Regions from separate parts of the Nonomuraea sp. JJY05 genome, predicted to be linked through region 3. Evidence: riboswitches for the same ligand, from Rfam matches in the RefSeq annotation. Region 3 holds a riboswitch; each other region holds the start of a gene.

Region 1 (3,215 bases), on a different contig from region 3:
GGTCTCCGGCTCGTCCTCCACTGCCTGGACGGTGGGCGCGTCGGTGGGCGCGTCGGCCGGTTCGGTGTCGAGGGCGGTCGGCCCGGTGTTGAGGGCGGCGGTGTCGGAGACGGGCGCCGGCGTGTAGCCGGCGCAGGCGGTCAGAGTGCAGAGGGCGGCAATGCCGCAACTGATGAGAGCGCGACGGCTGTCGAGGAGTCGCATACGCCGTCATCCCCTTCCGGTCCTTGCCTGCGGCCTTCGTGAGTGGCGCCGGTCACTGAGGGATACGCGGGAAGGGTGGGGGAGCGTTCATGGCAGTGTGCAAGATTTGCATTAGGCAAGACTGCCGGTCTGCTGCTCACGCCGGCGGGCCGGCCGCCAAGCCGCTGCCCGAGGCGGCCGGCGGCGGGTTCGCCGGCGTCATCGAGGCGGCTGCCGCGTGCTCCTCCGGACCAGGAGGAGCACGTCAGGAACGGATCGCTGTGACCCCGCTCAGGCAGTGCGGCGGCCCAGGTCGCGCAACTGGTCGGCGGTCAGCGCGGAGACGTTCTGGTCGACGGGGGACTCGGAGTACTGGTGGATGGTCCAGGACTTCCAGTCGGCGGGCGGGGTGATCGCCCCCTTGGCCTTGCTGTAGTGGGCGACCCACAACGGGTACTGGGCCAGGCCCTTGCCGTACTTGTTGGCGAAGTTCCAGCCGCTGTAGAACATCGGGGTGATTCCCGTCTTGGCCTTCACGTACGACAGCCACGTCTTGGCCCAGGCGTTGACCTCGGCGACGGATTTGCCGTCCGCGGTCTCGAGGTCGAGGACCAGCAGGTCGCCGGTCTCGGCGGGCTGCGAGTTCACCACGGACAGGAAGTGCTCGGCCTCCGCGATGGGATTGTTGCGGGGGTGGCCGTAGTGGTACGCCCCGCGTACGATCCCCTTCTTGCCCAGCTCGCGCCAGTGCCTGGCGAACGAGGCATCGCGGAAGGTCGTGCCCTCGGTGGCCTTGATGATGCCGAACTTGGCCGGGCTGGCATTCCAGTCGTACAGGGGCTCGTAATTGGAGATGTCCAGGCCGTAGATGAGGGATCCGGTTCCATGGCGAGGCGCTTCCACCGGCCCCTGCTCGGGCGATGCGAGAGCCAGACTGGCGATGGCGGTGGTTCCGGCGAGGATCGCGCCGGCGACGCCGAAGCTGAAGTACCTGGTGAGGAGATCGCGGTGATTCTTGAGGGTGCAGGCGATTGTGGCAAGCCGAGGCTTGGGCATGACGGCATTGACTCCTTGCTTCCATACCGCCTACCGGGTTAGCTGACGGGTTCGGGCCTGGAAGTGCCCTACGGGCCCAGCGTGGGCTGGCGTCCGATTCACCCCAAGAAGATGGGTCCCCGGTTCCGCGAGGCGCGGATTCGGCGGCCGAACGCTGTCCCCGAAGAGTTTCTCCGGTCAGCGCACGGTCCGGTCAACGAAGCGGCAACGATGCGACGAAAGGGCCACATCTGTGCCGCGACTAGGCAAAAGATAGACATGTACCCATAGATAGTGCAAGTAGTGCAAATCGGATTTGCGGGTGTCGGCGCCTTGGCGGCGCCGAAATGCCGTGCCTGCACGGGATTCTGGAAGAGGGCAAAAAATCGGGGCCGTCGCTTCCACGCCCAAGGGCCGCGGCACAGACGAGGCAGGCTATTCCTGCGGTGCCATTGTGACTGAACACCGTTTTACGGGAAATCGTGACTCCAGCTGCGCTCTGCAACGCCCCCGGCCGACCAGCACCGCCGTTCCCAGGGTGCGCGCCGACCGGCCCACTCGGCGGGTCGCCGGATCCCGGCGAGGCGCGCGCCGAAGGTGGTCAGGAGGGCTCCTCGTCAGGGGTGGTGATGGGCAGGCCGGCGTCGGCGGCCTGGGAGTAGGCGTCGTCGATGTGGACCACGTGGCGGCCGCTGCGGGCCAGCAGGCTCGCGGCCGCCGCGGCCCGGTAGCCGCTGCCGCAGTGCACCCACACCGTTCCCTCCGGCACCTCGGCCAGGCGCCCCGGCAACTCGGGCAGCGGGATGTGAACGGCTCCGGCCACGTGCCCGGCCCGCCATTCGTTGCCCATCCGCACGTCGAGAACGGGTGGGCCACCGGCCGGTTCGCCCGCGCGAGCGGCGGCCAGGTCGGCGAAGCTCGCGGTGGCCAGTTCGGCGATCAGGTCCTGGTCGTGCCCGGCCCACTGCTCGACGGTGCCGGTCACGGCGGCGGCCGGGCGGTCGATGCCGATGCGGGCCAGCTCGCGCTGGGCGGCGGCGACCTGTTCGGCCGACTCGCCGAGCAGCGTGAGGGGTGTGCCCCAAGGGGCCAGCCAGCCCAGCCAGGTCGCCATCGGCCCGTCCAGGCCGAAGCTGAGCGTGCCGGCCAGGTGCCGGTCCGCGAACGCCTTGCGCGAGCGCAGGTCCACCACCCATTCGCCCGCCCGCAGGCGAGCCAGCAGCTGGGCGCTGTCGGCCGGCCGTACCGGGGTCAGGTCGATCGGCTCCGCGCCGGCGGCGTTGCGCGCGCCCATGTGGGCGTAATAGGCGGGGAAGGCGTCCAGGCCCTCCAGGAGGTGGGCGACGAAGTCGTCGGCCTCCATCCGCAGCACCGGGTTGACGTCCTTCTCCCGGCCGATGGTCGAGGCGGAAGCGCCGGACTGCGTTGCCGCACAGAAGCTGCCGAACCCGTGCGTGGGCCAGAGCCGCGCGCCGTCGGGCAGCAGGCCGGAAAGCCGCCGCGCGGAGGCGTGCTGATGGCGGGCCAGAGCGCGGGCGTGTTCGGCGCCCAGCAGGTCGGTACGCCCCGTCCCGCCGAACAGCAGCGACCCTCCGGTGAACACCCCTTCCGGCCCGCCCGGACCGGCCAGTACGTAGGAGAGGTGGTGGAAGGTGTGTCCCGGCGTGCCCACCGCGTCCAGCCACATCAGCTCGGAGACGGCGATCCGATCCCCGTCGGCGACCGGCACGCGCTCGAAGCCGACCTCCTCGTCCCCGCCCACCAGGTACGCCGCCCCGCTCACCCGGGCCAGCGCCAGACCGCCGGAGACGTAGTCGTTGTGCAGGTGGGTCTCCACCACATGGGTGACGCGCACGCCCAGGCGACCCGCCAGGGTGAGGACGCGGTCGATGTCGCGCTGAGGATCGATCACCACCGCCACGTGCCCGTCGTGGGCCAGGTAACTGCGATCCCCCAGGGAAGAGGTCTCGATCACCTCGACCTGGATCGTCATGTCC
Region 2 (3,215 bases), on a different contig from region 3:
CTGCACGAACTCAGCGACGACGCCGCGCTGGTGGTGTCGGAGCTGGTGACGAACGCGGTGCGGTACGCGATGTACGCGGCGGGGCGGCGGGAGATCGAGCTCTTGCTGATGCGCGTACAGCCGCACGTGCTGCTGGCGGTGGCCGACCCCAGCGACGAGGTGCCGCGCCCCAAGGAGCCGGACTTCATCTCCGAGAACGGGCGCGGCCTCTACATCGTCGAGACCTACAGCCAGTGCTGGGGCTGGGACCCGCTGGCGCGCGGCGGCAAGGCCGTGTGGGCGTTGTTCCGCACCGAGCCCTGATCGCTCCCGCTAGTCTCCGGTCACCCCGTCGATGCGCTCGCGCAGCAGGTCCGCGTGCCCGTTGTGACGGGCGTACTCCTCGATCATGTGGATGAGGATCCAGCGGTGGGTGCACTCCCGCCCGTTGCGGTCGCCGACGGCGTCCAGCGGCTTGGCGGCCGAGATGGCGCGGGCGCGCTCGATCTCCTCCTCCCACGTGGTGAAGGCCTCCTTGACGGAGGCGCTGTCCACCTCCTTGAAGTCGGCGTCGTTGTCGCGGTCCTTGTCCCACAGCTTGGGGAGGTCCTCGCCGTTCAGCACGCGGCGGAACCAGGAGCGTTCGACGTGGGCCATGTGCCGGACCAGACCGAGCAGGGACAGAGCCGAGGGTGAGGCGGAGCGCAGGCGCAGCTGATCGTCCGACAGGCCCTCGCACTTGACTGCGAGGGTGCCGCGGTGCCATTCGAGCCAGTTGTTCAGCGTGGTCCGCTCATCGCCGGTGAGAGCCGGCGGAATCCGGGTGTCAGTCATGATGTCCGACCTTATCCAGCTTCAGTACATCGAGATGTGGACGTGGTCGTAGTGGTTCTCGGTGATGCTGCCGCGGTCCGACATGGCCCGCCAGCCCGAGCCCATGTTGATGCGCTGCTTCCAGATCACGTACTTGACGCCGAGCTTGGCCTTGTTCTTGAGCGCCCAGTCCGCGATGCGGTCGCCCAGGGCGTTGTTGATGGCCGCGGGCATCGTGCCGCCGGTGCTCATCATGAAGTCGCAGGCCCGCCCCAGCGGGTGCTCGCCGCTGGAGCCGGAGCGGAAGCAGCCCACCGTGTACGGCAGCTTGAAGTTCTTCTCCAGCTCCGCCTTCATCAGCCGCGTACGGGCCGTGATGTTGTCCGAGCCGGTGGGCAGCTCGGGCGCCCAGCTGCCGTCGGACTTGCGGCCGGGGCCGAACGGCACGAGGTCCTGGAGCTTCTTCTTGATGTCGTCGATGACGTCCTCGGCCTCGGCGCGCTGTTCGGAGACCTCTTTGGCGTCCACGCCGATCCGGGTGGCCAGCGCGGCGGCCTCGTCGGAGGCCTTCTTCTTGTCGTCACGGGCCTTGGCCACCCCCTGGACCAGGGCCTGCCGCTCGGCCGTCAGCTGCTCCAGCAGGGCGGCGCCGCCGCCGTTCTGCACCATCAGGACGGAGGGCAGCGACGGGTCGTGGCTCTGGTAGCGCATCCTGGCGAGCTCGCCGACCCGCTGCTCGGCGGCGGCCAGCGTCTTCTCCGCGGCCGTCAGCCGCTCCTTGGCCGCCTTGGCGGCCGCCTGCGCCTTGGCCAGCTCGACGCGCTTGAGGTTGTACTTCTCGATCAGCTTGTCGATCTTGCCGTTGAGCTGCTTGAGCTGGGCGCGGAGCTCGGCCTCCGACGGCTTGGGCGCCGCCGAGGCCGCGGTCGCCGGCAGGAGTGCGACGGCGGCGGCCGTGACGAGGCCGATGGCGAAAGTCGCGGGGGACACAGCCGCCACGTGGATGTTCCTCTCCCTCTGCCGGCCGGGTTAGCTGACGGGTTCGGGCTGGGAGCTGCGTGCCCTACCACCGAAGTGGATTCACCCCAGGTGCGGATGGGTCCCCGGCTCCCGGGCGACTCGCCCGGGATTAGGCGTGTGCCGGATGTTACGGCCGGCACAAAAGGGATGTTAGTGGTAGATCACGAGTAACGCGACCCCCATTAGAAATCTAATAGTGATCTACTTGTGATCGAAGCATCCGAGCGGCCTCCTCCGGCAGCACGTCGTTCACGAAGGCCCCCATCGCGGACTCCGACCCGGCCAGGTATTTGAGCTTGCCCGGCGCCCGTCTGATGCTGAACAGCTCCAGGTGCAGGTAGCCGAGCTCGCGGTCCTGCCGCACGGGTGCCTGGTGCCAGGCCGAGATGTACGGCATCACCACGCCGAACAGGTCGTCGAAGGCCCGCAGCACCGAGGTGTAGAGGGGCGCGAACGCCGACCGCTCCTCATCCGTCAGCGCGGCCAGATCGGGCACCTGCCGGTGCGGGTAGATGTGCACCTCGTACGGCCACCGCGCGGCGGCGGGCACGAACGCCGTCCACAGCTCGTTGGCGGCCACCACGCGCGTTCCCGCGGCCCGCTCGGCGGCCAGCACGTCGGCGAACAGGTTGCCCTTCGAGTAGCGCCTGGCGGCGGCGAGCTGGAGCTTGGTCCTGGGCGTGACGTACGGGTAGGCGTAGATCTGGCCGTGCGGGTGGGCCAGCGTGATGCCGATCTCCTCACCCCGGTTCTCGAAGCAGAACACCTGCTCCACGCCCTCGATCCCGGACAGCTCGGCCGTCCGGTCGGCCCACGCCTCCATGACCAGCTCCACCTGGCCGTCGGAGAGCCTGGAGAAGGACGACGAATGCTCAGAGGTGAAGCAGACCACCTCGCACCGCCCCACCCCCGGCCGGACCTCACTCAAGCCCCCCGCATCCGCGTAAGTCCCGAAATTGCCGGAGAAGGAGGGGAATCGGTTCTCGAACACCACCACGTCGTAGTCGTACGACGGCACCTCCGTCGACCGCGTGTCCGACGACGGGCACAGCGGGCACTCGTTCGCCGAGCCGGTCGGCTGGAACGTGCGCGTCTGCCGATGCCCCGCCACCGCGATCCACTCCTCGGTCAGCGGGTCGTAGCGCAACTCGGAGGCCACCGGCCGGGGGTCGAGCACCCGCCGGTCGATCGCGCTCCGGTCGGCGTCGTCCCGCCGATCGAAGTAGATCAGCTCACGGCCGTCGGCCAGGTGGGTGATGGTGCGCTTCACGAGCCCTCCGCGATGATCAGTTCTCCGGCCCGTTCGGCCAGCTCCATGCGTGCGTCCTCAGGCAGCCCCGCGTCGCTGATGACCACGTCGGCCTCGGTCAGCTCGGCGATGGTGCTGATGCCGACCGTGTTCC
Region 3 (3,215 bases):
GCGTGTACGGCGGTGGCGGCGGCGAACGCCCGTCGCGGGTTCGGAACCCGCCTGATCGCCCGGCCGGCGCTCCAGGCGCCGGCTGCGAAGGCGGCGAGGGCCGCCGGTGAGGCCCATTTGGACATTTGCGCGTCCCCGGCCAGGGCGAAGCCGAGGAAGACGATGTTGCCGGTCATGTTGGCGACGAAGACGCGGCCCAGGCCGAGGAAGCTGACGGCGTCCACGAGGCCGGTGACGAGGGCCAGGAGGATCAGCAGGGCGGGCAGGACGCCGTGCGGGTTGGCGCCGCCCGGGAAGAGCCCGTCGGCGACCCACCGCAGCCCGCTGCGCACCAGCCTTCCGGGGCGTCTGCGCGCGGCTGGCATGGCGGGCGGCTCCTTGGCGAGGTGGCGGGCGGCTCGTCTGGGGTCTTCCCCGGTGGCGGGCTGCTCGTCTGGGGTCTTCCCCGGTGGCGGGCGGCTCGTCTGGGGTCTTCCCCGGTGGCGGGCGGCTCGTCTGGGGTCTTCCCCGGTGGCGGGCGGCTCGCCTCGGGTCCTCCCCGGTGGCGGGCCGCCGCACTCGCGCGGGTGAACGCGACGAGCGCGCGTCCCGTTGCGGGACGCGCGCTCGTTGGGCGGCGCGGGGGATGGAGCGCCTGGGGGAAGTCAGGTCAGGAACGGTACTGGGGGTAGCCGTAGCCGACGACCTGGGACTTGGGACGAATGCGCTCCTCGACCTTGCCGTTGCCGGTGTTGCCCTCGATGGTCGAGATGGTGCCGTCGCCGTTGTCCTTCTCGACGAACCCGACGTGGTTGATGTCGTTGAGGTTCTTGCTGCCGCTCCACGAGAAGTACACGACGGCGCCGGGCTTGGCCTCGGTGCCGAAGCGGTGGTTGGCCGCGAACCACTTGGCGTGGGCGACGGTCCAGGCGTCCCAGCCGATCTGCGAGCGGGCGCCGGTCTGCTCGCCCACCCAGGAGACGAACATCGCGCACCAGGCGGCGTTCAGGTAGTGGGCGCGGCTGCCGCCGTCACGGGCGATGGTCTCCGCGGCGCGCTGCGAGTTGGCGTACCACCGCTGGAACTTGGTGCCGCCGCCGGCCGCGTTCTCGGAGATGCCGACCTGGGCCTTGGCGAGCGCCAGGACCTGGTCGGCGGTGACGCTGACCTTGGTCTCGCGCGAGCGATCGGCGTGGTCGGCGATGGTGGCCGTGTCGATCGGCTGCTTCTCCGCTGCGGTGGCGCTGGTCATGTGGGCGCCGAACGCGGATCCGAGGACGGTGGCGCCGAGAAGGGCGCGGGCGATGTTGGTCTTCGCAGCAGAGGTAAAGCGGAAGTTGGCCATCGAGGGGGTTTGCTCCTTGCTTCCATACCGCTTACCGGGTTAGCTGACGGGTTCGGGCGTGGAAGCTGCCCTACGGCACCGAAGTGCCGATTCACCCCAAAGGACGTGGGTCCCCGGTTCCGCCCGAGGGCGGATTCAGCGGTCACAGGACGGTCCTGTGATGTGTCGTGCGATGGTCAGACAAGTCCGGACAAACCGGACGTATGTCTCAAGAATGCCTCAAACGTAATGCATAAGGCAAGAGGGTTACAAATCGATAAAGGCCCAGCTAGGCGACCTGCCTGCGAGCCTCGGCCAGAAGCCCCATCATGGCAAGGGATTCGTCAAGCGGCATGATCGAACTTTCGGTCCTGCCTTCGGCCGTCGCGGCACGGACCTCGCGGAGCTCTCCGGCGTACCCGTTGTCAGCCGGATCGAGCACATGCTCCTCCGGCTCCATGGAGGGCCCGGAGAGCAGAATCCGCGGCGTCGCCCAGAACGGCGCCTGGAGGTCCGCCCGCATCTGAGTCCCTACAACGCAGGCATGGTTCGGGTAATTCCCGAGCAACGAAGTCTCCACGAGAGCCTTCCTCCCGCCGGCGTAGAGCAGGACGCCGCCGGCCTCCGCGTCGACGCCGTTGGGCGCCAGAGTGCCGGTGATCCGCAGCTCGGAGGGCATGCCGAAGAACAGCTGTGCCAGGCCGAACGGGTAGATCCCGAGGTCCAGGAGCGCCCCGCCGCCGAGCTCCGGCGCCCACAGCCGGTGCTGCGGGTCGTAGGCCTTGGCGAAGCCGAAGGAGGCGTGCACCGAGCGGAGGTCGCCGAAGCGCTCCTCGGCCGCGATCTTCTGGATGAGCGGGTTGAACCGCATCCACATCGCTTCCATCAGGAACACGCCCGCCTCGCGGGCCAGGCGTACCATCTTCTCCGCGTCGTCCACGGTGGCGGCCAGCGGCTTCTCGCACAGCACGGCCTTGCCCGCGGCGATGGCGACCTCGGCCACCTCCAGGTGCTGGGCGTGCGGCGTCGCCACGTAGATCGCGTCCACGGCCGGGTCGGCGCAGAGCCGCTCATAGGAGTCGTACGCGGACTCCGCCCCCAGCGTCGCGGCCAGCGCCTGCGCCCGCCCCAAGTTCCTCGACCCGACGGCGGCCACCCGCATGCCCGGTTCGGCCGCGATGGCCGCCCCGACCGTCCGCGCGATATTCCCTGTCGCTGCTATACCCCACGCAAAATCCCGCACGCGGGAGATCGTAGACGAGTCAGGTCATGTTGAACGTGTCGGGGTCGGGTCCGATCCGCTGGCCCCTGTTCATCGCGCCGATGGCGGCCATGTCCTCGGCGTCGAGGATGAAGTCGAAGACGCCGATGTTCTCGGCGATGCGCGCCGGGGTGACCGACTTGGGGATCGCGACGTGGCCGAGCTGCAGGTGCCAGCGCAGCACGATCTGCGCGGGCGTCTTGCCGCACTTGTCCGACAGCTTGGCCAGCGCCGGGTCGTTCAGCAGGCCCTGGCCCTGGCCGAGCGGGCTCCACGCCTCGGTGAGGATGCCGTTGGCCTCATGGAAGGCGCGCATCTCGCGCTGCTGGAGGTACGGGTGCAGCTCGATCTGGTTGATCGAGGGCACGATGTCGGTCTCGTTCATGAGGCGGGTGAGGTGGGCGATGCCGAAGTTGGAGGTGCCGATGGCCTTGACGCGCCCGTCACGGTAGATCTTCTCGAGCGCCTTCCACGCCTGCACGTACTTGTCCTGCTGCGGCACCGGCCAGTGGATGAGGAAGAGATCGATGTAGTCGAGGCCGAGCCGGGCCAGGGACTCGTCGAAGGCCGCCTCCGCGCGGCCGTGGTCGGCATTCCACAGCTTGGTGGTCACGAACAGCTTCCGGCGCGGCAGCTCAGCTTCGCGCACGG

The links. A riboswitch is a leader RNA that binds a small molecule or an ion and turns the genes downstream of it on or off. The one in region 3 is predicted to bind cyclic di-AMP.
Region 1: another riboswitch for cyclic di-AMP. It lies ahead of ACFKCF_RS40785 (glycoside hydrolase family 25 protein); the one in region 3 lies ahead of ACFKCF_RS11100 (CHAP domain-containing protein).
Region 2: another riboswitch for cyclic di-AMP. It lies ahead of ACFKCF_RS27715 (coiled-coil domain-containing protein); the one in region 3 lies ahead of ACFKCF_RS11100 (CHAP domain-containing protein).

Annotation. Positions count from the first base shown of each region.
Region 1 covers NZ_JBIEIS010000033.1:77,568-80,782, forward strand. Annotated here, with positions in the region: gene ACFKCF_RS40780 (DUF4142 domain-containing protein) at 1-204, opposite strand, end outside; gene ACFKCF_RS40785 (glycoside hydrolase family 25 protein) at 475-1,239, opposite strand; cyclic di-AMP (ydaO/yuaA leader) riboswitch at 1,252-1,395, opposite strand; gene ACFKCF_RS40790 (rhodanese-like domain-containing protein) at 1,820-3,215, opposite strand, start outside.
Region 2 covers NZ_JBIEIS010000018.1:9,312-12,526, forward strand. Annotated here, with positions in the region: gene ACFKCF_RS27705 (ATP-binding protein) at 1-303, shown strand, start outside; gene ACFKCF_RS27710 (DinB family protein) at 313-813, opposite strand; gene ACFKCF_RS27715 (coiled-coil domain-containing protein) at 835-1,791, opposite strand; cyclic di-AMP (ydaO/yuaA leader) riboswitch at 1,797-1,938, opposite strand; gene galT (galactose-1-phosphate uridylyltransferase) at 2,003-3,082, opposite strand; gene ACFKCF_RS27725 (DeoR/GlpR family DNA-binding transcription regulator) at 3,079-3,215, opposite strand, start outside.
Region 3 covers NZ_JBIEIS010000006.1:323,748-326,962, reverse strand. Annotated here, with positions in the region: gene ACFKCF_RS11105 (YoaK family protein) at 1-365, opposite strand, end outside; gene ACFKCF_RS11100 (CHAP domain-containing protein) at 650-1,324, opposite strand; cyclic di-AMP (ydaO/yuaA leader) riboswitch at 1,338-1,475, opposite strand; gene ACFKCF_RS11095 (Gfo/Idh/MocA family protein) at 1,593-2,546, opposite strand; gene ACFKCF_RS11090 (aldo/keto reductase) at 2,566-3,215, opposite strand, start outside.